DNA from 4 places in the Mesorhizobium sp. CAU 1732 genome. Region 2 is predicted to be linked to each of the others. Evidence: predicted binding sites of a transcription regulator. Region 2 holds the regulator's gene; each other region holds the start of a gene.
The links. The regulator PhoB, encoded in region 2, activates phosphate uptake and scavenging genes when phosphate is short. The targets are predictions, from matches to a motif close to TGTCATNNANCTGTCAT.
Positions count from the first base shown of each region.

Region 1: AAFN55_RS08515 (LTA synthase family protein) is a predicted target of PhoB. The motif match lies at 4,372-4,388, and genes of this name have one in related genera.
Region 3: AAFN55_RS20935 (NAD-glutamate dehydrogenase) is a predicted target of PhoB. The motif match lies at 3,923-3,939, and genes of this name have one in related genera.
Region 4: AAFN55_RS03765 (esterase-like activity of phytase family protein) is a predicted target of PhoB. The motif match lies at 3,352-3,368, and genes of this name have one in related genera.

Region 1 covers NZ_JBDQQR010000001.1:1,737,049-1,744,481, forward strand. The annotation lists gene rpsF (30S ribosomal protein S6) at 1-415, opposite strand, end outside; gene AAFN55_RS08510 (pilus assembly protein) at 818-2,371, shown strand; gene AAFN55_RS08515 (LTA synthase family protein) at 2,384-4,333, opposite strand; gene fabD (ACP S-malonyltransferase) at 4,521-5,462, shown strand; gene fabG (3-oxoacyl-[acyl-carrier-protein] reductase) at 5,523-6,260, shown strand; gene AAFN55_RS08530 (acyl carrier protein) at 6,496-6,732, shown strand; gene fabF (beta-ketoacyl-ACP synthase II) at 6,784-7,433, shown strand, end outside.
Region 2 covers NZ_JBDQQR010000002.1:228,078-235,510, reverse strand. The annotation lists gene pstC (phosphate ABC transporter permease subunit PstC) at 1-603, shown strand, start outside; gene pstA (phosphate ABC transporter permease PstA) at 606-1,979, shown strand; gene pstB (phosphate ABC transporter ATP-binding protein PstB) at 2,015-2,854, shown strand; gene phoU (phosphate signaling complex protein PhoU) at 2,876-3,583, shown strand; gene phoB (phosphate regulon transcriptional regulator PhoB) at 3,597-4,286, shown strand; gene AAFN55_RS18800 (vanadium-dependent haloperoxidase) at 4,383-5,705, shown strand; gene AAFN55_RS18795 (CRTAC1 family protein) at 5,705-7,315, shown strand; gene AAFN55_RS18790 (ROK family protein) at 7,320-7,433, opposite strand, start outside.
Region 3 covers NZ_JBDQQR010000002.1:679,751-687,183, forward strand. The annotation lists gene AAFN55_RS20935 (NAD-glutamate dehydrogenase) at 1-3,818, opposite strand, end outside; gene AAFN55_RS20940 (hypothetical protein) at 3,942-4,217, shown strand; gene AAFN55_RS20945 (DUF1062 domain-containing protein) at 4,222-4,872, opposite strand; gene AAFN55_RS20950 (hypothetical protein) at 5,198-5,626, opposite strand; gene AAFN55_RS20955 (LysE family translocator) at 5,649-6,260, opposite strand; gene AAFN55_RS20960 (hypothetical protein) at 6,347-6,607, opposite strand; gene typA (translational GTPase TypA) at 6,616-7,433, opposite strand, start outside.
Region 4 covers NZ_JBDQQR010000001.1:729,220-736,652, reverse strand. The annotation lists gene AAFN55_RS03780 (sugar ABC transporter ATP-binding protein) at 1-234, opposite strand, end outside; gene AAFN55_RS03775 (SDR family oxidoreductase) at 234-992, opposite strand; gene AAFN55_RS03770 (IclR family transcriptional regulator) at 1,107-1,889, shown strand; gene AAFN55_RS03765 (esterase-like activity of phytase family protein) at 1,927-3,282, opposite strand; gene gyrB (DNA topoisomerase (ATP-hydrolyzing) subunit B) at 3,465-5,936, opposite strand; gene AAFN55_RS03755 (cytochrome P450) at 6,166-7,433, shown strand, end outside.

The sequences.
Region 1 (7,433 bases), on a different contig from region 2:
CACCGCCACGGTCGCCACGATCACCACGGTCGCCCCTCTCACGATCGCCGAAACGCGGACGATCGCCGAAGCGGCCTTCGCGCTCACGGTCGTCGCGCTTCTGCATCATGGCCGAAGCGCCTTCCTCATGTGCCTCGACCTTGATGGTCATGAAGCGCAGGACGTCTTCCGACAGGCCCATCTGGCGCTCCATCTCATGGACGGCAGCGGCCGGAGCCGTGATGTCGATGAGCGTGTAATGCGCCTTGCGGTTCTTGTTGATGCGGTAGGTGAGGGACTTCAGTCCCCAGTTCTCGACCCGGCCGAAGGAACCACCACCAGCTTCGACGACACCCTTGTACTGTTCGACAAGGGCCTCGACCTGCTGCTGCGAAAGGTCCTGGCGGGCAAGGAACACATGTTCGTAAAGAGCCATATTGTCTTGCCTTTCTTCGTTTCACTGTCCGGTCCCGGCGGCTAAAGCCTCTGCAACTTCTCTTGTCCCGCTTGATGGCGGGCGAAGAAAGGGAGCACGTCGAGACGGTCGAGAGCGGAGACACGGGAGGCGGAAGACCTTTTGTCCTCACACGCGTGCTTCCCCTAAAGGAAACGCACGGCCCTCCGTTCAGCCCCCAGCTGGAACCGGCAGATTGGCGGGGTCTATACAGGTTTCTGACGATAACGCAAGCGAACGCCGCCATTCGCGCGATCGTTAAAAATTGCAGTGTCTCGCTCAATCAATTCTTCATGCGCAAGAGTCAATGTGACCGATACTTCTCTGGGGGTAAGTAACATGGTCTTTCGCAGCTTCTGGCGCTCTCGGAGCGGAAACTTCGCGATGATGTTCGCGCTCATGCTGCCCGCCGTGCTCGGCGCGGTCGGGCTGGCCGTGGATTTCGCCTCGATGACGAAAGCGCAATCAAAGCTGCAGAACGCCGTCGATGCGGCCGTGCTCGCGGCCTCGCGCATCAACGACAAGGCAACCTCCCGAGAGCAGGTATTCCAGGATTTCCTGGCGGCCAACATCGCCGGCGAGCCGACGCTCGCCAACGTCACGGCCAACATCGAGATCGACACCGGGCTGAACTACATCAGCACCGAAGGCCTTGCGGTCGCGGATGTCGAACTGCAGTTCGGCCTGCTGTTCGGTGGGGCCCGTCGCATCAAGGTGACCGCGAGCGCCTATGAATCGCGCAACGACCTCGAAGTCGTGCTGGCGCTCGACAACACCGGCTCGATGGGCGCCGCGCGCATGGCCGAGCTTCGCAAGGCGGCGACCTCGCTGGTCGACATTCTCGCGCTCGCCCACTCGCCCGATTCCAATCCCAAGCGCGTCGTGAAGGCGGCTTTGGTGCCGTTCGTCACGGCGGTCAACGTCAGGGGCAAGGGGTTCAAGGAGAGCTGGATCGATTCGAGATGGGACCCGGCCGTCAGGGAATTCAAATCCTATGGTGCGCAATATAGCGGTGCGAACTTCGATAAAGACTCGCGGAACAATAAGCCTTGGGCGCACACCGAGCTTTTCCGACGCCTGAAGGGCAGCGGCGAGACACTGGATACGATCGGCTGGAAAGGCTGCGTCGAAGCGCGCGCCGCACCTTACAACCTGACCGACACCGCACCGGACGTTACCGTTCCGGACACGCTGTTCGTGCCGTATTTCGCGCCGGACAATCCGGGCAAGAACGAGGTTTCGCCCAACTCGAGCACGGCGTGGAACAACTCCTATCTCAATGATTCGTTCGGGAAGAATGATCAGGCCAAGACGAAATCCATCGCCCGCTACGTGCCTGCGACGGCGAGCACGATCCGCGAAAACGTCTCGCGTTCGTCCGGTCCCAACTATGCCTGCCCGACACCGATCGTTCCGCTGACGTCGGACTTCGCCGAACTCAAGACCGAAATCGGCAAGATGATCTACTGGGAAGGCTCCGGCACGAACGTGTCTGAAGGCCTGATGTGGTCTCACCGCGTGCTGTCGCCGGAAGAGCCCTACACCGACGGCGCGCCGTTCAACTCCGAGAACAATTCCAAGTTTGTCGTCGTTTTCACAGATGGCGAGAACACCGTCTTCGGCGCGAGCAGCCAGAACTACAACAAGTCCGACTACGGCGCATACAGCTTCGTCGACAGCGGCCGCGTCGATATCGACCGCAACAAGGCGCTGACGAAGGTGAACACCTGGACGCTCGACGCGTGCACATCGCTGAAGGCGAAGCAGGTGGAGGTGTTCACCGTGCTATTGGGTGCAGACACGCAGGCGAACCGCAACCTCTATACGAAATGCGCCACGACGCCTGATCACTACTACCCGACGAACGACGTCTCCCAACTCGACGGCGTGTTCAAGAAGATCGCAGCGCGTATCGCCAAGCTCTACGTCACCAACTGACGAGACACCGGATCAAAGCGGGGCGGGCGACGAGAATTGCCCGCCCGGCCGCGCGATCAGCGCTGGTGTCGACGGGTCCGGGAAGAATTTGTCCCGCGCATGCTGCTCGCCGAACATCATGTCGTACTGGATCATGCGGTAGTCGCGCAGCAGCGGGTCGATGCGCTTTTGCCGGGTCCATCCCTCGACGCCATAGCCGCTCGGCCTGATGACGATATGGCGGTCGATAACGCGGTAATGGTCGCGGAGACTACCAAGGAAGCCGGTGTAGTAGGGATGTTCCATGCCCGCCGTGCGCAGCAGGTGGAACGGCAGGAGCGACGGGCTCACGGTCCCGATATCGATCTGCCCGCGCCGGTTCGACCACATCACCAGCGGCGTTTCGCGCTGCTCGCGCAGGCGTTCCGCCCCGGCGATGCGGTCGCCGACGTTGCGTTCCAGAAAACCGGTTGCGACATAGGTCGGCCCGAGCGGCGGCAAATGATCGCCGAAATACACCACGATCGTCTCGCGCTCGCGCTTTTCCGCCCATTTGATCAGCCGTTCCAGCGACTGGTCGGAATCCATCATGCCTTCCGAGAAAGTATGGATCGCCGCGCGGGCGGCCGGCAGCGCCTTGCTCTCCACCTCGATGCGCTCATCGGGATAGCGGCCCGCCTCATACGGCCCGTGGTTCTGCAGCGTCACGGCGAAGAGGAACATCGGGTCGGTCGATGCCTCGACCTCCTCGATGATCAGTTCCGTCAGGGCAGCGTCGGATGCCAGCCGCCCGCGCTTGTCCAGCGCCGGCATGTTCTCTTCCGACACGAAGCGGTCGAAGCCGAATGATTTGTAGACCGGTCCGCGATTCCAGAACCAGCTCTGGAACGGATGAACGGCCAGCGTCGAATAGCCTTCCTCTTTCAGGAAGCTCGCGAGCGAAGGCGTGTCGCGCCGCACATATTGCTGGTACGGAATGCTGCCATACGGCAGCAGCGCGTTCGAAAAACCGGTCAGCGCCTCGAACTCGACATTCGCGGTCATGCCGCCGAACTCCGGTGAAAAGACGTGGCCGGACTGGATCGAGCGCGTGAAGGCGATCGGATCGGGCGTCAGCGTCACGCCGGGAAGGCGCGTCGGATCCCAGAAGGATTCGCTCATCACCATGATGATGTCCGGCTGCGTATACGGCACATAGGTTCCCGATACCGGCGTATCGATGCGGTTCATGGTGCTTGCGGCATATCCCACCGGCGGCGCGACATAGGCCATCGGCACGTTGAGCGCGAACGCCATGACGAGGCCGTTGTGACGATAATTCGCCTTCTGGTCCCACATCATCGGCGAGATTTTCAGGCTGTCGCGCAGGTTCGAATGGCTCGCATAGTCCATCTCGGCGGCGAAAAACGCCAGCGCCGGGATGGAGATCGCCAGTCTTGCTGCACGGCCGCTGAGCGTGATGCGCTGGAGGCGCTTCGACCAACGCCATAGAAGAAAGAGCGCGCCACCCAGAAGAAGAGCCGCCAGGACGATCAGGACAGCCGTCAGCGGCCGCTCGACCAGCATCAACGGCAGCAGTTCCACGATCTGGCGGGCATAGAGGAAATCTGTCGGGTAGGGCGGATCGCCGAGGTAGAACGCCTTTTCGCGCCCGACCCAGGCCAGCGCGATGATGATCGGAGCGACCACCAAAATAGCCTGGAACGACCTGCGCATCAGGGCATCGATCGCAATCATGGCAAGCGACAGAAGTGCGACGGTCGTCAGTCCGGGACGGCTGATATCGACCATGAATGCCGTTGCCTGACCGACCGAGCCGCGAAGCACGCACTCCGCGAGAAACACGATCAGCGCGGATGCGGTGACCATGACGGCAATATAGAGAACCGGCGCGCGGAACCATCGATCGACGGATCGGGCCTCGCTTTGGGCGACGTTACCGGTCTTCACGACCGTCGTAGATGCGACTGCCAGATCGTTCAATGCCGCGTTCCGGATTTGATGATGGGTTGTCGTCTAACTGTCATATAACTGTCATCAAGGCCAGAAGGTTGCTTTGCCGCATAATGATATTGCGTTGCAGTCGTCCACGTTGCGTCATCGCCCCGGGCTTGACCTCCAGCCGTGCTTGCGCCAAACGCTGCCCGCTACGAGAAACACGGAGTGAGCCATGTCGATCGCTTTCACCTTTCCCGGTCAGGGCAGCCAGGCCGTGGGAATGGGCAAGGACCTCGCGGACGCGTTTCCCGAGGCTCGCGCGGTCTTTTCCGAGGTCGATGACGCCCTCGGCCAGAAGCTTTCCGCCCTCATGTGGGATGGTCCCGAGGACGAACTCACGCTCACGGCCAACGCCCAGCCGGCGCTGATGGCGGTGTCGCTTGCCGCGATCCGCGTTCTGGAGGCCCGGGATTTCTCGCTCAAGGACAAGGTCGCCTACGTGGCCGGCCATTCGCTCGGCGAATATTCCGCGCTGGCCGCAGCCGGCACGTTCTCCATCGCTGACACGGCGCGCCTCCTGCGGATTCGCGGCAACGCCATGCAGGCTGCGGTTCCTGTCGGCGAGGGCGCCATGGCGGCAATCATCGGGCTGGAGCAGGCGGACGTGGAAGAGGCATGTGCCGAGGCCGGCAAGGGCTCGGTCTGCCAGATCGCGAACGACAATGGCGGCGGCCAGCTCGTGATTTCCGGCGCGAAACCCGCCGTCGAGCATGCCGCCCGCATCTGCACCGAAAAAGGCGCGAAGCGCGCGCTGATGCTGTCCGTATCCGCCCCCTTCCATTCCGCGTTGATGCAGCCGGCAGCCGACGCCATGCGCGAGGCGCTGGCCAATGTCGCCAAGCACGCACCCATCGTGCCGGTCGTCGCCAACGTCACCGTCGCACCCGTGACCGATCCCGAGGAGATCGCGGCGCGGCTGGTCGAGCAGGTGACAGGCCGCGTGCGTTGGCGCGAGACGGTCGAATGGTTCGGCGCCAATGGCGTGACCACACTGTACGAAGTGGGTTCGGGCAAGGTCCTGTCGGGTCTGGCCCGGCGTATCGATCGCAACATCGCGACCATGAATGTCGGCACGCCGGCGGACATCGACGCTGCGCTTGCTGCTCTTGTATAAAGGGCGGTTTCCGACCCCGCCCGTGTGAAGGGCGTTCTCTTTCCGGAAGGGACAATGACAATGTTTGATCTGACTGGCCGCAAGGCGCTCGTGACCGGCGCGACAGGTGGCATCGGCGAGGCGGTAGCGCGCGCGCTTCATGCCGCTGGCGCGACTGTCGGCCTGCACGGCACGCGGGTCGAGAAGCTGGAAACGCTTGCCGGCGAGCTCGGCGATCGCGTGAAGCTGTTTCCCGCCAATCTGTCCGACCGCGCCGAGGTCAAGGCGCTCGGTCAGAAGGCCGAGGCCGATCTCGAGGGCGTCGACATCCTCGTCAACAATGCGGGCATCACCCGCGACGGGCTGTTCGTCCGCATGTCAGACGAGGACTGGGATTCCGTGCTGGAAGTCAATCTGGGCGCGGTGTTCAGGCTCACGCGCGAGCTGACGCATCCGATGATGCGCCGCCGTTTCGGCCGTATCGTCAACATCACGTCGGTCGTCGGCGTGACGGGCAACCCCGGCCAGGCGAACTACTGCGCCTCGAAGGCCGGCATGATCGGCTTGTCGAAGTCGCTTGCCCAGGAAATCGCCACGCGCAACATCACGGTGAATTGTGTCGCGCCCGGATTTATCGAATCGGCCATGACCGAAAAACTCAACGACAAGCAGAAGGAGGCGATCATGGGCGCCATCCCGATGAAGAAAATGGGCACCAGCGACGACATTGCCGCGGCAGTCGTGTATCTGTCGTCCAATGGTGCCGGTTACGTCACGGGACAGACCTTGCACGTCAATGGCGGTATGGCCATGATCTGAGGATGATGCGCATCAAAGGCTTTTTCGCCTTGGAGCGCGGCAGCTTTTCGTGTAATCCGGCCCGCGAAACGGAGATTTCGTGAAGTTTTCGCCGGTTTCTTCGTGTGGCCGGCAACGGTCGGAACCAATGCGGTATTCACCGGTTTCTCAGCGCCGACACCGCCATCTTTCAGCTTGATTAGCGGCAATCGGGCCGCTAACGAAGATCGAACAACATTAAGTCGAGGGTTTGCAAATGAGCGATACCGCAGAACGCGTCAAGAAAATCGTTGTCGAGCATCTGGGCGTTGATGCCGACAAGGTCACCGAAGGCGCGAGCTTTATCGACGACCTGGGCGCAGACAGCCTCGACACCGTCGAGCTCGTCATGGCGTTCGAAGAAGAATTCGGCGTCGAGATCCCTGACGATGCTGCCGAGACGATCCTGACCGTTGGTGACGCGGTCAAGTACATCGACAAGGCGTCGGCCTGATCTTTGGCCGCGCGGCATCCCTAGAACAGCAGCAAAACCAAGATGCAATCCATGAGACGTGTCGTCGTGACCGGCATGGGACTGCTTTCGCCTTTCGGCGTTGGCGTCGAGCATGCCTGGAGCAAACTGTTGGCCGGGGAGAGCGCCGCGCGGCGCATCGGCACATTCGAGGTTGACGATCTTCCCGCGAAGATCGCCAACGTCATTCCCCGTGATGGCGGGGAAAACGCCTTCGATCCGGACCGCTTCATGGAGCCGAAGGATCAGCGTAAGGTTGGCGACTACATCATCTATGGCGTCGCCGCCGCCGAAATGGCGCTTGAGGATGCCGGCTGGCATCCGACCACCGCAGAAGACCAGAACGCCACCGGCGTGATGATCGGCTCCGGCATCGGCGGCATCGACGGGATCGCGGAAAACGCGATCATCCTGAAGGAGAAAGGTCCTCGTCGGATCAGTCCCTTCTTCATTCCAGGCAACATCATCAATCTCGTATCGGGGCAGGTGTCGATCCGGCACGGGCTCAAGGGTCCGAACCATGCGGTCGTGACTGCGTGTTCGACGGGCGCGCACGCCATCGGCGATGCCGCTCGCCTGATCATATTCGGCGATGCCGACGTCATGGTTGCCGGCGGCGCGGAATCACCGATCACCCGGCTGTCGATGGCGGGTTTCGCAGCCTGCAAGGCACTTTCGACCGA
Region 2 (7,433 bases):
GCCCGCCCGCGCGTGCGCAGCGTCGTCAAGCCTATCATCGAGCTCCTCGCGGGCATCCCGACGATCGTCTACGGCTTCTTCGCGCTCGTGGCGGTGGGGCCGTTCCTCGCCGGTATCGGCCAGTCGGTGGGCCTCGACATCCGCGCGACCAGCGCCCTGACAGCCGGGGTGGTGATGGGCATCATGATCGTGCCGTTCATCTCGTCCCTTTCGGACGACATCATCCGCCAAGTTCCGCGCGCGATGCGGGATGGCTCCTTCGGGCTCGGCGCGACGAAATCCGAGACGATCAAGCGCGTCATCCTCCCAGCCGCGCTGCCGGGCATCGTCGGCGCCTTCCTGCTCGCCGTCAGCCGCGCGATCGGCGAGACGATGATCGTGGTGCTTGCGGCCGGAAACAGCCCCTATCTCCGCCTCAATCCCGGCGAGCCGGTTTCGACCGTCACGGTCACCATCGTCAACCAGCTCACCGGCGACACGGACTTCGCATCGCCGCAGTCTCTGGTCGCGTTCGCGCTGGGACTGACCCTCTTCGTGATGACGCTCATCCTCAATATCGCGGCGATCTACATCGTCCGCCGCTATCGGGAGCAGTACGAGTAGCCATGGCCGACATCTTCAAATCCGAACCGAATGCCGGCGGGAACGCGAATGCCGAACGGCTTGCGCTGATCAGGAGCGGACTGCGAGCGCGGCATGCGCGCGAGAAGCGGTTCCGCATCTACGGGATACTTGCGATCGCGGCTGCGATCGGGTTCGTAGCGATCCTGTTCACGAACATCCTTTCGAAGGGCCTTCCGGCCTTTACGCAGGCGACGTTGACCGTCGACGTGTTCTTCGATCCCGAGATCGTCAAGGTCGAGCCCAAGCCAGTCCGGCAGGACGGCCAGTCGCCGGCGGACTACCGGCGCGCCGTGCTCGACTGGGAGCGCAAGGCGACGATGGTCAACTGGAACCGCGTCGTGGAGGCCGCCGTCCGCAATGCCGCGCCGGGGACCGAAGCCGATACGCGCCAGATCCTGTCGATCATCGAGACGAACGAGCGCTTCAAGCTGCGCGACATGTTCGTCGCCAACCCGAGCATTCTCGGCCAGACCGTGACCGTCAACATGCTGGGCTCTGCCAATGCCGACAACTGGCTGAAGGGCAACATCAACCGCGACCTGCCTGATACGCAGCAGCAGCTTTCGGCGCCGGCGCGCGCGCTCGCCGACACGTTGCTGGAAGAAGGCAAGATGCGCTTCGCCTTCGCCTGGCACATCTTCACCAATGTGGATTCGCGTTCGGCACCGGCTGCCGCGGGCCTTGCAGGTGCCTTCGTCGGTTCGCTCTACATGATGATGGTGGTCATATTCCTGGCCGTGCCGATCGGCGTTGCGAGTGCCGTCTATCTCGAGGAGTTCGCGCCGAAGAACCGGTTTACCGATCTCATCGAGATCAACATCAACAACCTCGCGGCGGTGCCGTCGATCGTGTTCGGCCTGCTGGGCGCGGCGGTGTTCATCAACTTCTTCCGGTTGCCGCTATCGGCTCCGATCGTGGGTGGTCTCGTGCTGACCCTGATGACGCTGCCGACCGTGATCATCGCGACCCGCTCGTCGCTGCGCGCGGTGCCGCCATCGCTGCGGCAGGCGGCCCTCGGGCTTGGCGCATCGAAGACGCAGACGGTGTTCCACCATGTGCTGCCGGTCACCTATCCCGGCATCCTGACGGCGACGATCATCGGCGTCGCGCAGGCGCTCGGCGAGACCGCGCCGCTGCTCCTGATCGGCATGAACGCCTTCGTGGCGGCCGTGCCGGCGACACCGATGGACCAGTCGAGCGCGCTGCCGGTCCAGATTTATCTCTGGCAAGGCAACGAGAACCGGAATTTCTTCGAGGCGCGCACATCTGCCGCCATCATCGTGCTTCTCGGCCTTATGCTGGCCCTGAATGCGATCGCAATATTCCTGCGGACCAGACTGGAGCGCCGCACATGACCACCAACGTCAAATCGGAGACCAGAGAGATGCGCATGCCGACCGAAGAGATCGTCGGGCAGTCAGACCTCTACCAGATCAAGTCGTCTACCGTCCGGACCCCCGACCCGGCCGCACGGCCGATCCGCGTGAAGGCACGCGACGTCGGCGTGTTCTACGGCGCGAAGCAGGCGCTGTTCGACGTGTCGATCGACATTCCCGAGAAGGCGGTCACCGCCTTCATCGGTCCGTCGGGTTGCGGCAAGTCGACATTCCTGCGCTGCTTCAATCGCATGAACGACACGATCGAGGGCTGCCGGGTGACGGGCAAGATCGAGCTCGACGATTTCGACGTCTATGACGCCTCGCTCGACGTGGTGGAACTGCGCGCACGTGTCGGCATGGTGTTCCAGAAGCCGAACCCGTTCCCGAAATCGATCTATGAAAACGTGGCCTACGGCCCGCGTATCCATGGGCTCGCCCGCAACAAGGCGGATCTCGACGCGATCGTGGAATCCAGCCTGCAGAAGGCCGGCCTGTGGAACGAGGCGAAGGACCGCCTCAACGAACCCGGCACCGGCCTTTCCGGCGGCCAGCAGCAGCGCCTGTGCATCGCGCGTGCGATCGCGGTGTCGCCCGAGGTCATCCTGATGGACGAACCGTGCTCGGCGCTCGACCCGATCGCGACGGCGCGCATCGAAGAGCTCATCGACGATCTGAAGCAGAATTTCACGATCGTCATCGTCACGCACTCGATGCAGCAGGCCGCCCGCGTCTCGCAGCGAACCGCCTTCTTCCATCTGGGCATACTGGTCGAGGAAGGTCCGACGGACCTGATCTTCACCAGCCCGAACGAGAAGCGCACGCAAGACTACATCACCGGTCGCTTCGGCTGACGCGGCGTAGAGGAACCAGCCATGGGTGAACATACAGTCGCATCCTTCGACGAGGAACTCGGCCACATCGACCGGCTGATCCGGGACATGGGGGAGCTGGGCAGCGAGATGGTCCTGGCCTCGACGCGGTCCCTCCTGAACTCCGACAACGCTCTCGCGCAGCGCGTCATTTCCGACGACGCGGTGATGGACGCACGGCAGCGGGAACTGGACGACCGGGCGATCACGCTGATCGCCAAGCGCCAGCCGATGGCGCAGGATCTGCGCTCCGTCGTGGGCGCGATCCGCATGGCGGCCGATCTCGAGCGGATCGGCGATCTCGCCAAGAACATCGCCAAGCGCGTCAATGCGGTGGGCGAGGACGCGACGCCGCGCGGGCTGTCGCATTCGATCGATGCGATGGCCGAGATGGTGATCGCGCAGGTCAATGCGGTCATCGAGCGCTACGAGGCCCGCAACGCTGCCGATCTCGTCACGCTGCGCGCGGACGATGAGAAGATCGACGTCCAGTACACCGCGATCTTCCGCGAACTCCTGACTTACATGATGGAGGATCCGCGCAACATCACGGCCTGTACCCACCTCCTGTTCTGCGCCAAGAATCTGGAGCGCATCGGCGACCATGTGACGAACATCGCCGAAAACGCGTATTATGTGGTGACCGGGCAGCAACTGCCCCTGCACAGGCCCAAGATCGACGAGACGTCGGTCAGGGTCGAGGCGGAATGAGGACCAGCAGCCGATGATTGCTCCCAAGATCATGGTCGTCGAGGATGAAGAGCCGCTCGGCGTTCTGCTGAAATACAATCTGGAGGCGGAAGGCTATCAGGTCGAAGTCGTCATGCGCGGCGACGAGGCCGAGATAAGGCTTCAGGAAAATGTTCCCGACCTTCTCGTCCTCGACTGGATGGTGCCGGCGATCTCGGGCATCGAATTGTGCCGCAGGCTGCGCATGCGGGCGGAAACCGAGCGCCTGCCGATCATCATGCTGACCGCGCGGGGCGAGGAAAGCGACCGGGTTCGCGGTCTGTCGACCGGAGCTGACGACTATCTGGTCAAGCCGTTCTCGACGCCGGAATTCGTGGCGCGGGTGAGGGCGCTCCTGCGCCGCGCCAAGCCGGAGGTCCTGTCGAGCGTTCTCAAGGTCGGCGACATCTTGCTCGACAGGGAATCGCACCGTGTCTACCGCAAGAAGAGCGAGATCAAGCTTGGACCGACGGAGTTCCGGCTGCTGGAGTTCATGATGCAGCATCCGGGCCGGGTGTTTTCGCGCGGGCAGCTTCTCGACAATGTCTGGGGCGAGACGATCTACATCGACGAGCGCACGGTCGACGTGCATGTCGGCCGACTGCGCAAGGCGGTCAACAATGGCCGCATGCCCGACGTCATCCGCACGATCCGCGGCGCGGGCTACGCGATCAAGGAAGCCTGAGCATCGACTGCCGGTGAGGCTTGCGGCAGTGCTGCCGCGCATGGTTATCTCCGATCGACCGCGTTCATCCGGATGCGATCACCTTGGGGGAGGATCATGGATCTCATTCGTTTCGCCTTTATCGCGATAGCCATCGGCGTGGCTGTGATCAGTGGTGCCGGTCAGGCACATGCTGAGGACAGCGAGCGCATGTCGCCGAGCGAGGTGGTGATCACCTGGTATCGGCTGAGCCTGGAACTGGTTCGCCACACTCCCACCTATTCGCCGCCCGTTGCCAGCCGCGCTTTCGGCTATGTCGGCGTGACGGCGTTCGAGGCGATCGCCTCGGGCTCGGACGATCTGACGAGCCTCGCCGGACAGGTGAACGGCCTCGATGCGCTGCCGGCCCGCGAGGAGGGCGCGGATTATGACGATGCCGTCGTCGTCCAGGCCGCCACCGCTCACGCCATCAAATCGCTGTTCAGCAATACCGGCCCCACGGGACAGCGCGCGTTTGGTGCGATGGAGCGCAGGTTGGCGGAAAGGGCGGCGACAGGGTTGGCGCACGATATCGTCCAACGCAGCACCGCCCATGGCATCGCGGTCGCGGATCACATCCTCGCATGGTCGCTCGAGGATGGCGGCGCGATCATCGAGAATATGGGATTTCCGCAAAGCTACGACCTGACGGAAGGCCCGGCGCACTGGGTTCCGACGAGCCTCGTCGCCCAGCAGCAATCGCCGCTTTTGCCCGACTGGGGCAACAACCGCCCGTTCGCGATGCCCGAAGGCGGCACCTGCGGCCTGCCGCCGCCGCCGGAATACAGCGAGGAGCCGGATTCCGAGTTTTATCGCGAGGCCTACGAGGTCTACGAAGCGAAGACGAATCTCACGCCCGAGCATCGAGACATCGCATTGTTCTGGTCGGACGATCCGATGCTGTCACCCACACCGCCGGGCCACTGGATCTCGATCGCAATCCAGATTCTCCAGGACAATCAAGCCGGTATCGATGAGACGGTCGATGTGCTCGCGCGCCTCGGCATGGGCATGGCGGATGCGTTCATCGGGTGCTGGCATGCCAAGTTCGAATACGACCTCGTACGGCCGATCACCTATATCCGCCGCGTCATCGACCCGAAGTGGGAGCCTCTGCTCAACACGCCGCCCTTCCCGGAATATCCGAGCGGGCACAGCACGCAATCGGGAACCGCGGCCGCCATCCTGACGGCTATCTTCGGCGACAACTTCGCCTTCGAGGACATAACCCATGTCGATGACGGGTTGGCCGGTCGCCATTTCGCGAATTTCCATGAGGCGGCGGAGGAGGCTGCGTTGTCGAGGCTCTATGGCGGGATCCACTTCCGCGCGGCGATCGATCTCGGTCTCGAACAGGGCCACTGCATCGCGGCGTACATAACCGCGCTGAAGACGCGGTGATGACGATGCGCGGACAGGTCCTGCTTGCCGGTGTCGTCGGAGCCATGGTTTCCGTGTCCGCAGCGACTGCTGCGGATGACGGGGTGGCCGTTCCGCGTTTCATCGACGAGACCGCGAGCGCCGGCGTCTCGAGCATCTATGAGGGCGATTGGGAATATATGGTCGGGGGCGGCGTCGCGACGTTCGATTGCGACGATGACGGCTACCCCGACATGCTGCTCGCAGGCGGAAGCGCTCCGGCCTCGTTCTATCGCAACGTCAGCCGGCGCGGCGGCGCGCTCGCCTTCGAGAAGGCGGAGAGCGGCCTCGAACTGGACGCGGTGACCGGCGTCTATCCGATCGACATCGATGGCGACGGCATCATGGATGTCGTCCTGTTGCGCGTGGGCGAGAACGTCGTGATGCGCGGCAAGGGCGGCTGCACATTCGAACGCGCCAACGAGGACTGGGCCTTCGACGGCGGCGACGCATGGTCGACCGCATTCGCGGCGACCTGGGAACGCGGCGCGCAATGGCCGACGCTTGCGGTCGGCAACTACATCGACCGGACGCAGGATGCGTTTCCATGGGGGTCGTGCACGGACAACTGGCTGCACAGGCCCGAAGGCGAGCGCAAATTTGCTCCGCCAATCGCGCTGACGCCGAGCTATTGCGCGCTGTCCATGCTGTTCACCGACTGGAACCGGTCCGGCACGCCGTCGCTTCGCGTCTCGAACGACCGCGAATACTACAAGGGTGGCGAGGAGCAGCTCTGGCGCATCGAGCCAAATGCCGCGCCGGTACGCTACACGCCGCAGGACGGCTGGAAGCGCCTGCGCATCTGGGGCATGGGAATCGCGGCCTACGATCTCGATTTCGACGGTTATCCCGAATATTTCCTGACGAGCATGGCCGACAACAAGCTTCAGACGCTTGCAAACAGGGAGCCCGGCGCATCACCGAGGCCGGACTATGCGGATTTGGCGTTCGCCAAGGGCGTGACCGCACACCGCCCCTATGTCGGTGACAATCTGAAGCCCAGCACGGCGTGGCACGCGCAGTTCGAGGACGTCAACAATGACGGCCTGGCCGACCTCTTCGTGGCCAAGGGCAACGTCGCGGAAATGCCGGACTTCGCGGCCGAGGATCCCAACAATCTGCTGCTGCAGAAGCCTGACGGCACGTTCGTGGAGGCGGGCGACAAAGCAGGGGTCGCGAGCGTGGCGATCGCGCGCGGGGGCGCACTTGTCGATTTCAACCTCGATGGTCTCGTCGATCTGGTGGTCGTCAACCGCTGGAAGAGCGCCGAACTCTGGCGCAATGCCAGCGACGATGCGGGCCGGTGGTTGCAGATCAAGCTCGTGCAGGAGGGACCGAACCGCGATGCGGTCGGTTCATGGATCGAGGTGAAATGCGGCGAGCACGTCATGCGCCGGGAGATCACCGCCGGCGGCGGGCATGCGAGCGGGCATGCCGGCTGGTGGCATTTCGGCCTTGCCGACGAGGAGCAGGCGCAGATGCGGGTGATCTGGCCGGATGGCAGCGAAGGCGCGTGGCAGGAGGTCGCCACGAACAGTTTCCAGATCGTGGAACAGGGGAAGGCGCCGACTTCCTGGACGCCCGAACGCTGAGGCTTCAGGCGACTTCCTGGCCGTGTGCAAATGCACTCGGTGACATGCCCGGTCCGAATATCTCGTTGTCGACGAAGGTCAGCGCCTGACGCGCGCAGCCCTCGCGGATCAACGGCAT
Region 3 (7,433 bases), 450 kb from region 2:
TCGAACAGCACGATCTTGGCATAGGCGAGCAGCACGCCGATTTCGGCCCGCGTCAGCGGTTCGCCCCGCGCTTCTCGCTCAGCGAGCGTCTGCGTGCCCGGCAGAACCTCCACCGCGCGGTCGAGCAGCCCCCGCGCCTCCAGCGCCTGCATGAAGCGTTCCTGATGCGCGAGATCGGCAAGTCCGCGGCGACGCGTCAGCGAGATGGCGAGCGTCTGCTCGTAATTGTTGGCGAGAACGAGCGCCGCCACCTCTTCGGTCATGTCGGCCAGAAGCTTGTTGCGGGCGGGCCGCGTCAGCGATCCTTTCCGCATGGCGGCTGCGAGCGCGATCTTGATGTTGACCTCGACGTCCGACGAGTTCACGCCGCCGGAATTGTCGATCGCATCCGAATTGCAGCGCCCGCCGGCCAGCCCGTATTCGATGCGGGCGCGCTGGGTCATGCCGAGATTGGCGCCCTCGCCGACCACCTTGGCGCGAACCTCGCGCGCCGTGACGCGAATGGCGTCGTTGGCGCGGTCGCCGGCATCCGCGTTCGATTCCGCCGCGCCACGCACATAGGTCCCGATGCCGCCAAACCAGAGAAGGTCGATCGGCATCTTGAGGATCGCGTTCATGATCTCGCTCGGCGATGCGGTCGTCTTGCCGAGCCCGATCGCTTCCGCCGCCTGCGCGCTGAGCGACACCGACTTCTGCGTACGCGAGATGATCGCGCCGCCTTCGGAAAGCTTCGAGCGGTCGTAATCCTGCCAGTTGAGCTGCGGATTGTCGAAGAGACGCTGGCGTTCCCCGAAGGACGAGGCCGCGTCAGGCGTCGGATCGATGAAGATGTCGCGATGATCGAAGGCGGCGACCAGCTTGATGCAGGGCGAGAGCAGCATGCCATTGCCGAAGACGTCGCCCGACATGTCGCCGACGCCGGCGACGGTGAAGGGTTCCGACTGGATGTCCTTGTTCATCTCGCGGAAATGACGCTTCACGGCCTCCCATGCGCCGCGCGCCGTGATGCCCATCTTCTTGTGGTCGTAGCCGGCCGAGCCGCCGGACGCGAACGCGTCGTCGAGCCAGAAATCATGCGCCTGGCTGATGGCGTTTGCGGTGTCGGAGAAGGTCGCCGTGCCCTTGTCGGCGGCAACGACGAAATACGGATCGTCGCCATCCCGGCGGATCACGTCAGAGGGGGGCACCACCTTGCCGTCATGCAGATTGTCGGTGATCGACAAGAGGCTCGACACGAAGTTCACATAGGCGCTCTTGCCTGCCTCGAAGATCGCGCCTCTGCTGGCGCCGGCCGGAAGTTTGCGCGGGAAGAACCCGCCCTTTGCGCCCACCGGCACGATCACGGCGTTCTTCACCTGCTGCGCCTTGACGAGGCCGAGCACCTCGGTGCGGTAATCCTGCGCGCGGTCCGACCAGCGAAGGCCGCCACGCGCGACGGATCCGAAGCGCAGATGCACGCCTTCCACCTCCGGCCCGTAGACGAAGATTTCGCGCCACGGGCGCGGCTCCGGAAGGCCGGTGATCGAACGCGAATCGAGCTTGATCGCCAGCGACCGCGGCGCGTCGGTCTCGCCCATGTAGAAGTTCGTGCGCAGCGACACCTCGATCAGGTTCTGGTAGCGGCGAATGATCGTGTCGTCGTCGAGGCTCGGAACCTCGTCCAGCGCATCCTTGATCGCGGCCTTGAGGTGCTTCGCGGTGACTTCGCTTTCCTTCTGGAGAGTTGGGTCGAACCGTGCCGCGAAGAGCTCGAACAGCGCACGCGCGATGTCCGGATAGCGGTTGAGGACGGCGGCGATGAAATCCTGGCTCTGCGGGATGCCCGCCTGTTGCAGATAGCGCCCATAGGCACGCAGAAGCTGGATTTGAGCCGAGCGCAGGCCGGCCGTCTGGACGAGGGCGGCATAGCCGTCATTGTCGGTCTGGCCGCGCCAGATCGACAGGAAGACCTCTTCGAGCAATTCGCCGCCGTCGCTGAGATCGATCGGCTGCCCGAACGCGTTGGCCAGTTCCATGTCGTGGATGAAGACGGGCACGTCACCATCGCCGGGGCGGATCTCGAAGGTCCGTTCAGAGATGACCCGGAACCCCATATTCTCCAGCAGCGGCACGCGCCGCGACAGCGCCACCGGTTCCCCGCGATGGTAGATCTTCAGCGCGGCGCCGGTCTGGTCGTGATCCTGCAGATGATAGAAGTCGATCGCGATCGGGCTCGCTTCGCTGATCGTCGCGATGCGGCCTGCATCGCGCAGGCCCGTTTCCGCCGAGAACGAGTTGCGATAGCTCTGCGGCAGCCGGTTGGCGATCGAGAGGAGATCGGGGACGGTCTGGCCGTCGGACGCAGCATCACGCAGCGCATCTTCCCAGGTCCGCACGATGGAGCGCAGGCCGGCCTCGAGCGTCGATGCAACGACCTTCGGCGTCTTGCCGCCGGAACGCCCGATGATGAAATGGACACGCGCCAGCCCGCCTTCAGGGAATGCGGGATAATAGGCCGACAGGCGCCCGTCGAACACCGTCTTCAGGAACGTGCCGATGCGTTCGCGCACATGCGAATCGTAACGGTCGCGCGGCACGAACACGATGACCGACACGAAGCGGTCGAACTGGTCGACGCGAAACAGGACGCGGACGCGCGGGCGCTCGCCCAGCGCGAGGATCGCTTCGGCATGCTTGCGCAGGATCGGCACGCTGATCTGGAACAGCTCGTCGCGCGGATAGGATTCCAACACGTTCGTCAGCGCCTTGCCGGAATGGTCGCCCGGATCGAAGCCCGATTTCGCGATCACCGCATTCACCTTGGAACGCAGATACGGGATCTTCATCACCGAGCGCGTGTAGGCCGTGGACGTGAACAGCCCGACGATGCGCAGTTCGCCCGTCAGCTTGCCCTTCGCATCGAACGTCTTGACGCCGATATAGTCGAGATAGATGCGGCGGTGCACCACCGACTTGGCGTTCGCCTTGGTGACGATGAGCGGTTCCGGCCCATGCAGGAAGGCGCGGATTTCAGGCGTGGTGGTGACCGCCTCCGTGCCGCGCCGCAACACCAGAACGTCCGGATCGGCGAGAATGCCGAGCCCCGTCTTCTTCGAGCGCTCCAGCGTGCCGCTTTTCTCGCCGCCCGAATATTTGAACTCGCGCATGCCGAGAAAGGTGAAATTGTCGTCGCGCAGCCATTCGAGGAACGCGATCGCTTCGGTCACGTCGTCCCGGTTGAGCGGCACCGGCGCATAGCGGAAATCGTGGATCGCCTGGTCGAGCCGGGCAAGCATGTGCTTCCAGTCGGTGACCGCCGCGCGAACCTGCGTCAGGATATGCGCGAGGCGCGCCTTGAGCGTGCGTGCGGCCTCTTCGCCCAGCCGCCCGACATGGACATGGATCAGGCTGACGCGATCGGCATCCGGCTCCGATCGGCCGGCCGAACCGTCTCCGATGAGCTGCGCCACGCCGGCCCTGTCATGCTTGACGAGGATCACCGGATGCAGCACGAGCGTCGGCTCGCCCGCCGTCTCCGTGATCTCGCCCAGGATCGAATCGAACAGGAAGGGCATGTTGTCGTTGACGACGGTGATGACCGTCAGCGGCCTGCCCCTGCGCACGATGGTGGGATCGGTGTCGATCGCGATGACGCTGTCGCCGCGGCGATGCTTCTTCAGCGCGGCATAGGCGAGCGAGGCGGCATGCTCGACGACGGGCAGGTCGTATTCGGCGATGTCCTCGGCGGGAGCACGCGCCTTCAGGAGATCGGCGAGTTTAAGCGCAGCCGCGCCCTTCGCCTCCTTTGCGGATGACGACGCCTTCTTGCCCGCTGCCATGACGAATCCCTCTCCCGAACCTGCTTTTTGTCTGTATCGTAGCAGACAAAGGCCATTTAGCGACCCGCGCAAGGGCCATTCGCGGGCTAAACTGAAGCGAAACGATTAAAGGGTGATGACGCGATGGACGATCGAGTGACCGCGCTGGATCTCGCGCCAGCCGGCGACCTCTCCAGCGACACGAAGGCCTACTTCGCCAAGTGCGAGGAGAAGCTCGGCCTGGTCCCCAACGCGCTCCTCTCCTACGCCTTCGACGAGAAGAAGCGGCGCGACGCCGGCTTCACCGACCGCGACATCTGGGACATCGCCTCGACGGCCGCTTTCTTCAACATGTCCAACCGCGTGGCCGCCGCCATCGACATGCGCCCGAACGCCGAATACCACGCGATGGCGCGGTAGGAGGTCACTCGCCCCTCGCCCGCGCGGCGATTGCGGACCTGTCCGCTCGTCCGGATACGTCGAGTGTTACCCAGATTCCATTCCGCAGCGGCCGCGAAAGGGCTTTCCTGCCGGCATCCGCGATAACGAGACGCCCTGAGGATGCGAGGGCTTCCACCTCACCGCGCGACAGGCCAAGCCCGTGTGCGATCAGTCTGTCGGCCCGCCCGCTCGGTCCCGCAGCCAGTGCGATGTTGATGACCAGCACTTCCGGTTCCTTACAAATCGGCGCGAGCGCCTGCCTGAGAATGGTGGTTTCGGACCGGCTCACTCGCAATCCCGTGCCCGAGAGGTCGCAGGCGATACGCCCAGCCAGAACGGGATCATTGGCGTGCAGGGATTCGATCAGCGCCGGCTCGATCTCGCTCCGGCTTCTTCGTTCGAAGATGGAGCGGTTCCAACTGTTGTCACAGGCATCGCAACGATAGACGAGCCAGGCATCCAGCTTCTTGCCATTGGCGTTGAGGCGGAACTTGCCGCTGCTGGTGAAATGACGGTCCCCGTCGCAGCGGCTGCAATGCAGGAGAAGTACGGGTGATGTGGTGGATACGATGTCCAGATAACAGTGAGGGTGCCCGACATGAGCGCTTGCCCTTCCCTTGGGGAAGTCCGGCAAGACGGCTTTTGTCGAGGGCCTCAATGGAGGCGCGGTGCGGCTGCGCTGAAAACGGCTTGATCTGAGGGATGCCCGGAGAAGCTCATGGCGATGCCATACCGGTCTCGAACCACCGCCCCGACGAACGATAACGATCTCCAGGCCACGTCTGTGCGCAGCCCGCATGGGGAATGTTGGTGAGACCGGTCGTTACTGAGGCAAAACGCGTCTATCCGTGCGGGTTTCGAGACCGCCTCAATAAATCGGGATCGCAGAAACGGCAAGACTCTGTGCTGATGCCCTCTGAAGATACCGCCCGCCGCGTTGCAGGAGCTCGATCTTAGGATCAGCGCGTCCTGCCCAGCAACGCATCCCGGTAAGCAGCGAATTCGAACCGAAACGGTCCAACCGCGTCGATGGCTTCGAAGCCTTCCTCGTCGTGGCGATGGGTATCCCGAAAGTCGCTCCATACGATGTGGGGGCCCTCGCGCGTGATCTGAACCGAAATGGCGCCACAATCGAGGTGAGCACAATACGAGCAGACATACAGCGCCACCCGTCCGCTTGGATAATCGCCTGGTTCGACCAAGAGCAGCCGATCAATGACGGCTGGCTCGAATTCGAGTCTCACTGATCCGAGGATGCAGACGTTGCCCGAGCCAAACGCGTGATAGAGAGACTGCCCGGAAACGATCATGTCCCAGAAGGAGATGTCGTCGGCATCTTGGGTGACCGTGGTCCATTTGAGCGTCAGATCATGCGTGCGGCTCATCATGCGCGGGTAACCCGTCCTCGCCTCAGCGCGTCGTAAACGCCAGGCGCAGTCCCAGAAGCGCGAAAGCGGCGGCGAAGCTGCGCCGCAGCCATGCCATCGCCGTGCGGCTACCGAGCACCTTGCCGCGCACCAGCGCCGCGCATTGGCCGTAGATAACGAAGACGACGAAGGTCATCACCATGAAGATGAAGCCCAGCCAGAGCATGGTGAGTGTCGGCGCGGGATCGCCGACCGGGACGAACTGAGGCAGGAACGCCAGGAAGAAGATCGACAGTTTCGGGTTGAGGATGTTGGTCAGAACACCCCGCCTGATGATCGCGCCATGCGAGAGCCGGGCGCGTTCGGGCTCGGCGCTCAGCATGCCCTTCTCCTTGAGCGTGTTCCACGCCATCCAGAGCAGATAGGCGACGCCCGCGAACTTCACGATCTGGAACAGCACCGCGCTCGTGTGCATGAGCGCCGCAAGGCCGAGGATAGCAGCCGCCATATGCGGCACGATGCCGAGCGTGCAGCCAAACGAGGCGGAGACGGATGCGGCGGCCCCACGCCCCAGCGCCACCGCGAGCGTATAGATCACCCCGGTACCGGGCGAGGCGACCACGACGAGCGCGGTGATGAGGAAGGCCGGATCCATGACGAACGCTCCATCGGATGAGGGTATCATCTCTGTCGCTGACGGCATGTCAATCCGCACCGGATGAGGCGAGGTCTGGGCGCCGCTCAGGCTTCGTCCGTGACGTCGCCCGGTTCGGGCGTCTCTCCATTGCGCCGCACATCCGCCAGAAGCGCCAGCGCATCACCCACGTCGGAACGATGCACCATGACCGGCACCCCGGTGCCGCGCGCTCTGGGATTACCGGTGAGGTCGATGAAGCCGGCGGGAAAGTAGGCGTGAATGCCGTAAGCCCGGAGCATGGAGACGCAGATTTGCGCCTCCATCTCGGTTTCGAAGGTTTTCAGGCGAACGAAATCGCCATCCATCAGCGTCCTCAGGCAGCGCCGGCGACGGCCTTGCTCTTTTCGAAGCGCTTGCGCTCGTTCGGGTCGAGGTAGAGCTTGCGCAGGCGGATCGTCTTCGGCGTCACCTCGACCAGCTCGTCGTCCTGGATCCAGGCCAGCGCGCGTTCCAGCGTCATGCGGATCGGCGGAGTGAGGCGAACGGCCTCGTCCTTGCCGGCAGCACGGATGTTGGTCAGCTTCTTGCCCTTGAGGACGTTGACCTCGAGGTCGTTGTCACGGCTGTGGATGCCGATGATCATGCCCTGATAGACCTTCACGCCGGCGTCGATGACCATCGGGCCGCGATCTTCGAGGTTCCACATCGCGAACGCGACGGACTCGCCCTGCTCGTTCGAGATCAGGACGCCGTTGGTGCGGCCCGCGAGCTCGCCCTTGTAGGCCTGGTAGGAATGGAACAGGCGGTTCATCACGGCGGTGCCGCGCGTGTCCGTCAGAAGCTCCGACTGGTAGCCGATCAGGCCGCGCGTCGGCGCGTGGAAGACGAGGCGCTGGCGATCGCCGCCCGAGGGGCGAAGCTCGACCATATCGGCCTTGCGCTCCGACATCTTCTGCACGACCACGCCGGAATGTTCTTCATCGACGTCGATGACGACTTCCTCGATCGGCTCCAGCAGATTGCCGTCCTCGTCCTTCTGCATGACCACGCGCGGACGCGACACGGCCAGTTCGAAGCCTTCGCGGCGCATCGTCTCGATCAGAACGGCAAGCTGCAACTCGCCACGGCCGGACACGTAGAACGAGTCCTTGTCGGCCGATTCCTCGATCTTGAGCGCCACGTTGCCTTCGG
Region 4 (7,433 bases), on a different contig from region 2:
GCTGCCAATTTCGGCGGGACGGCCATCGACCAGGATCGCACCGCGATCGCGCGGATAGATGCCGGCAAGGATTTTCATCAGGGTGGATTTGCCGGCGCCATTCTCGCCCATGAGGGCATGGACCTCGCCGGCCAGCAGTTCGAACCGTGCACCGTTCAGCGCGATCACGCCCGGAAACGCCTTGTCGATGCCGGCCATCGAAATCAGGGGCGTTTCAGTGCGGACCGGTTGCATCAGATGGTCACCCCTCCATCGACCAGCATGGCCTGGCCGGTCACGAAGCGGGATTCGTCTGACAGGACGTAGACGACCATCGGAGTGATGTCGTCGACCAGGGCAAGCCGCCCCATGGGCTGCCGCGCCACGAAGTCCTTCTGCGCCTGGACGGGGTCTGGCGATGCCGCGATGCGCTCGCGCAACGAGGGTGTGTCCACCGTGGCGGGGCACAGGCAGTTGCAGCGCACGCCCTGCTTCAGGAAGTCGGCGGCGATCGCCTTGGTCAAGCCGATGACGGCGGCCTTCGACGCGCCATAGGCGAAGCGGTTGGGAAAGCCTTTCACCGACGAGGCCATCGACGCCATGTTGAGGATGGATACGTTTCCGGTCGTGGTGGCGCGTTCCAGCATGCCGGGGAGAAAGAGGCGGAGCGTGCGGTACATCGCCTTCACGTTCAGATCGAACGAGAAATCCCAATCCTTCTCCTCGCAGTCGAGGATGGAGCCGTTGTGGACGTAACCGGCGCAGTTGAAGAGGCCGTCGAGCTGAGGGAGCCGTTTCGCCAGATCGGCGATTGCCGCGCCATCCAGAACATCCAGCCGGTGCGTTTCGACGGAGCCTCCGGCAGTCGGCTCCGATGCCAGACCGCGCAAGGCTTCTTCGTTCACGTCGGTGGCGATCACATGCGCACCCTGCGCGCTCAGCGCGAGCGCGCTCGCCCTGCCGATACCCTGGCCGGCGGCCGTAACGAGAACGGTCTTGTCCTTCAAACGCATGAGCCGATGGTCCTCCCAGCCAATCTGCAACGTCAGATTCTATATACAAACAGATCGTTCATATGTAAACTCGCTTTCTATAGACGCCTGAAGAACCGGGGAGGAAAACACGAGATGGAAGCCTCGGCCGCGAAGCCAAAAAGAGGCCCGGAAACCGAGGATCGCTACCGCGCGCCGGCCCTCGACAAAGGTCTCGATATCCTCGAACTGCTGTCCGAGCAGCCGCGCGGCCTGACCCGCGGCGAGATCGTCAAGGCCATGGGCCGTGGCCCGAGCGAGATTTATCGCATGCTTGAGCGCCTCGTCGCGCGCGACTATGTCAGCCGCTCCGCCGAAGGCGATCGCTATGCGTTGACGATGAAGCTGTTCATGCTGGGCCATCGCCATCCGCCGGTGCGGCGTCTCGTGGCGCGTGCATTGCCGCTAATGGATGAGTTCGCCCGCGAGGCCATGCAGTCGTGCCACCTCGTGGTGCCGGATCGCAGCGCATCGATCGTCGTGGCGCAGGCTACCTGCCCCGGAAATTGGGAATTCGGTATCCGCGTCGGAACGCCGATCGATCTGTTCGGAACGGGGTCTGGGCGAACGCTGCTCGCGTTCCGCGATCCCCATCCGTCGGGTCACGCCGCAATCGAATGGCAGAGCGATGCGATCCGGGCGAAGCTCTCGGCGATCGAGGACGAACTCGACGAATGCCGGACACTCGGCTACCGGATCGGCGCAAGCCGCCAGATACGCGGCGTCGACGACATCAGCGTGCCCATCCTGTCCGAAAGCTACGCGATCGCCGTTCTGACATGCCCATACATCCAGCGCATCGACGGGAAAGAGCAGCCCGAGGCGACATACGTCCTCGCGCTGCTCAAGGATATCGCCGGCCGCCTGTCGCTGAGCTAGACTCAGCGACGCAACGGACCGGCGTGCTGGTCGCGAACTAACGCGCTGCCAGAAGGTCGCCGACTTCGAGCAGGATAAACTCGTTGTGGGCAGCCGCTCCGATTTCCCGGCCGCCCGAGAACGGCAGATTGTTGTCGTTGGCAACGAGAATGTGGGTGTCGTCGACCCGCATCACATCCTCGATGGTGAAGAACGGAAAGGTGAACTTGCCCGTCAGGTCGCGGTCGGCCTGGGTCTCCAGAATCGCCTTCCCGTCCGGATCATCGATATCCATCAGGTCGATATGGCCGATGCGGTGGATGAACCCCTCATCGTCGATGCGCCCGGTATCCACCAGCACGACATTCTTGACACGCGCCGGGTTGGGATAGCAGGCAGACTTGTCGTCATCGGTACAGGCCAGGCTTGGATCGCCCTCGCCATTGTCGCGTTCGATGATCAGGGCCCGCGTCTCGTCGATGAAGTTGAAGTCGCCGATAGCCTTCGCGCCCTCCGCCAGGCGGAACTTGTAGCTGTCGCCGGTCCATGTGCCGCCCTGCGTATCGAAGGTGATCACGCGCAGAAAATCGCCCTCGGGTGTCCCATCATCAGCCAAAAGCGGCTTTTCCAGCATCGCCCAAAGCAGATCAGTTCCCGGTTGCAGGCCCATGCCCTCATAGCCGCCCGAACGCTGAACGCGGAAATCCTTTCCCGCTGCGGCCGGCACGATGGTGCCGGGCGTATCCGGGCCGCGCAACTCCTCACCGTCGAGCATCGTCGGGTAGACGTCGCGGATGCGCCCGTCTTCCGCGGCGCGAAGGAGGTACGGACCGAACTCTTCGCCGATCCAGATTTCACCGTTCAGGTACTGGATGCTTTCCGGATCGAAATCCGCGCCGGTCAGGTAGCGGCTCTCCGTCGCTTCATAGGCGATCCGGAAGGGAACCTTGCGATCCGGGTCGCGAAGGAAGATCGTCTCCACGCGCTCGACGATGCCGGTGTCGAAATCCGGCTTCATGCGATGGAAGAACAGCAGTGCGTCAGGGCTGTTGATCTTGGAGCCGAAACCATTGTCCGTCAGCGTGAAGATGCTGCCGTCGTCGGCCAGGTTCATCGCGAAACCGGACATCCCCTGCACGGGCTGACCGATGAAAGGCAGGGAAATGCCGGTCGGGTGGCTGCCATAAGCGGCACCGACGTCGCCCGGCGCAGACATGGCCACGTGGTTCGGCGTCTTTCCGGTGAATTTGCCGGATACCCACGCATCCCTAGGCGCATCCGCAGGCGGAGTGACGAGGGTCAACGCGGGGAGGTAAGCGTGTCCCGCAAGCTTCGCCGGGAACGTCTCCTCGGCCGATGCCGGGATGTGGATGGCGGAAAGCGCGACGGCCGTCAGCAAAGCGTGTCTGAACATAGTGGGAGGCTCCTTGGTGGTGAGAAGCTCTCCCGTAGTGTGCGCCTGTGACAGGCGCGCTTCAGAACAGTGACACTCGCGTTACAATGCCCGGCGCAGTGCCAGGGATGCGGAATCAGTCTGAAGTCTGCGATGGCTCATCCGGGACGGTGAGCCATCGATCATCATGAAGCGAACGGACGTCAGACGTCCAGATTCGCCACCGAAAGCGCGTTTTCCTGGATGAAATCACGGCGAGGCTCGACCTCGTCGCCCATCAGGCGCGAGAACAGCGAATCCGCGTCCGTGGCATCCGGCACCTTCACCTGCAGCAGGGTCCGCACGTTCGGATCGAGCGTCGTTTCCCAGAGCTGCTCGGCGTTCATCTCGCCAAGACCCTTGTAGCGCTGCATGGAGAGGCCCTTGCGGCCGGTCGCGAAGATCGCGTCAAGCAGTGCAAGCGGGCCTGAAATCGGCTCGGAGACCTCGCGGCGCTTGAGCACCGGCTGCTTGTCGTAGACTTCCTGCAGGCGCGCGGCGTAGCGATCGAGCGCACGGGCATCGGCCGAGCCGATCAACGCGGCGTCGAGCGTAACCGTCTCCTTCACGCCACGAACAGTCCGCTCGAAGACCAGGCCGCCCGCGCCTTCGTTGGACGGGTTCGCGCGGCCTTCCCAGCCACGTTCCGTTTCTTCGGAGATGATGTCGAGGCGACGGGCCACATAGGCCGCGGCTTCGACCGCGCGCGCGGGGCTTGCGAGAACTTCGGCGTTGAGCGCGCCGGCGATCGCCGCCTGCTCCACCACCATGCGCGAATAGCGCGTATGCAGTCCGTTGATCAGCGTGCGCAGCGCGACCGCATCGTCGATGACCGACCGCAGATCGGCGCCGGCCCGGACTTCGCCGTCCGACAGCGTCAGCGACGCTTCGTCGAGGCCCGAGGTGATCAGGAATTCCTCGAAGGAGCGCTCGTCCTTGATGTATTGCGCCGACTTGCCGCGCGTCACTTTGTAGAGCGGCGGCTGCGCGATATAGAGATGGCCGCGCTCGATCAGTTCCGGCATCTGGCGGAAGAAGAACGTCAGAAGCAGGGTACGGATATGGGCGCCGTCGACGTCGGCGTCGGTCATGATGATGATCTTGTGGTAGCGCAGCTTTTCGGCGTTGAACTCGTCCTTGCCGATGCCCGTGCCGAGCGCCGTGATCAGCGTGCCGATCATGTCGGAGCCGAGCATGCGGTCGAAGCGTGCGCGCTCCACATTGAGGATCTTGCCGCGCAGCGGCAGGATCGCCTGGTTCTGGCGCGAACGGCCGGACTTTGCCGACCCGCCTGCCGAGTCACCCTCGACGATGAAGATTTCAGACTTTGCCGGATCGCGCTCCTGGCAGTCGGCCAGCTTGCCCGGCAAGGAGGTGATGTCGAGCGCGCCCTTGCGCCGCGTCAGTTCACGCGCCTTGCGCGCGGCCTCGCGGGCGGCTGCCGCCTCGACCACCTTGCCGATCAGGATCTTGGCTTCGGCGTTGTGCTCTTCGAGCCAAGTTCCGAGCGCTTCGTTGACGAGGCTCTCGACGACGGGGCGAACCTCCGACGAAACCAGCTTGTCCTTGGTCTGCGAGGAGAATTTCGGATCGGGAACCTTGACCGACAAAACGGCGGTCAGGCCCTCGCGGCAATCGTCGCCGGTGAGCGAGACCTTCTCCTTCTTCGTGATGCCCGACGCCTCGCCATAGCTCGTCACCTGGCGCGTCAGCGCGCCGCGGAAGCCGGCTAGATGGGTGCCGCCGTCACGCTGCGGAATGTTGTTAGTGAAGCACAGCACGTTCTCGTGGTAGGAATCGTTCCACCACATCGCGACTTCGACGGTGATGTCGTCGCGCTCCGAGCGGATGAAGATCGGCGACGCGATCAGCGGCTTCTTGGCGCGGTCGAGATATTTGACGAACTCTTCCAACCCGCCGTCGTAAAGCAGTTCCTGGGTCTTCACGTCCGCGTGGCGGGCATCGGTCAGGATGATGCGCACGCCCGAATTCAGGAAGGCGAGCTCGCGCAGGCGATGCTCCAGCGTTCCGTAGTCGAACTCGACCATCGTGAAGGTTTCGGCCGACGGGAAGAACGTGATCTCAGTGCCGCTGCGGCCTTCATTGGTGCCGGGCTGCTTCTCCTCGACATAGGTTCCCGTCACGGTCAGCGGACCATCGGAATTGCCATGCGTGAAGCTCATCTCATGGATCTTGCCGTTGCGGCGGATCTTCATCTTGAGCCACAGGGAGAGCGCGTTGACGACCGAAACGCCGACGCCGTGCAGACCGCCGGAAACCTTGTAGGAGTTCTGGTCGAACTTACCGCCGGCGTGAAGCTGCGTCATAATGACCTCGGCAGCCGACACGCCTTCGTCATGCATGTCGGTCGGGATGCCGCGGCCATTGTCGGTCACAGTAACCGAACCATCGGGATTGAGCGTGACGGACACGAGATCGGCATGTCCGGCAAGCGATTCGTCGATCGCGTTATCGACGACTTCGTAGACCATGTGGTGCAGGCCCGAGCCGTCGTCGGTGTCGCCGATATACATGCCCGGCCGCTTGCGCACGGCATCCAGGCCCTTGAGAACCTTGATGGAATCCGCGCCATATTCGTTCTCGCCGGCGGCGCCGTTCTCGGTCTCGTCGCTCATGAAATTCCAATCTTGCCATTCACGGAATTCGGCGTCGCGAACAGAGTCGAATCACGCGCCATAAGATGCCCAAGATATAGGCTTTCGAGGTGGCTTTTCCAAGGTTTGAACGGCTTTGAGAGCGATTCGGCTGTTGATCGCCGGAAGGCCGTGCATGGCGCCATCGCGCAATCTTCATTTGCCGCCCGCCGCACCGGTTCCTAGATAGGGATCACACAGCGGAGTGACCATGGACGCCACGCCAAGACCCTTCGTGCCGCCGGCACCGAAGCCGCGCACGAAACCGCCATCGACGCTGCAGATGATCAGGATCGTCTATCGTAACCCGCTCGAATTGTGGGGCGAGCCGTCCTACAACGAGCCGTGGATTTCGATCTCGACGGGCATCGGCGGGCCGCTGGTGATTGCGAACGATCCCGGTCTCATCCGCCATGTCCTCGTCGACAATGTGAAGAACTACAAGATGGCGCGGGTACGCCAGAAGATTCTGCGCCCGATCCTGCATGACGGCCTGCTGACCGCCGAGGGCGAGGTGTGGAAGCGCTCGCGCAAGGCGATGGCCCCGGTCTTCACGCCACGCCATATTGCGGGCTTTGCCGGCCCCATGCGCCGCGTTTCGGAAGAGTTCGCGGCGCGCTACGAGGTCGGCTCCACCGTCTATGTCGCGCGCGACATGACGATGCTGACCTATGAGATTCTCGCCGAGACGCTGTTTTCTGGCGAGATCGCGGGCAATCCGGGCGACTTCGCGCATCAGGTCGATCATCTGTTCGAGACGATGGGACGGGTCGATCCGCTCGACCTTCTCGGCGCACCGGACTGGATGCCGCGCTTCACGCGCATCCGGGGACGCAAGGCGCTCGCCTTCTTCCGTTCGCTGGTAGCCGAGACCGTGCGGATGCGGAAGGAAAAGCTCGCGGCCGACGCCGCGGGCGCGCCGGAGGATTTCCTGACACTGCTCCTGAGGGCGGAAGGTCCCGACGGGCTCACCCGATCGGAGATCGAGGACAACATCATCACCTTCATCGGTGCCGGCCATGAGACCACGGCGCGGGCGCTCGGCTGGACGCTGTTCTGCCTCGCCGAAGCGCCGTGGGAGCGCGAGCGGGTCGAGGCCGAGATCGACGCGGTACTGGCGACCACGCCGGATCCGTTCGACTGGCTGGGCAGGATGCCGTTCACGCGCGCAGCCTTCGAGGAGGCGATGCGGCTCTATCCGCCCGCGGCCTCGATCAGCCGCGAGGCGATCACCCCGGACCGCTACAAGGACCTCGAGATCGTCGCGGGCGCACAGATCCAGATCATGCCCTGGACGATCCATCGCCATCGCAAGCTCTGGGACGACCCGGAAGCCTTCCTGCCGGAGCGCTTCCATCCCGAAAACCGCGATGCGATCGACCGCTTCCAGTACCTGCCGTTCGGCGCTGGTCCCCGCATCTGCATCGGCGCGAGCTTCGCCATGCAGGAGGCGGTCATCGCGATGGCGGTGCTGATGTC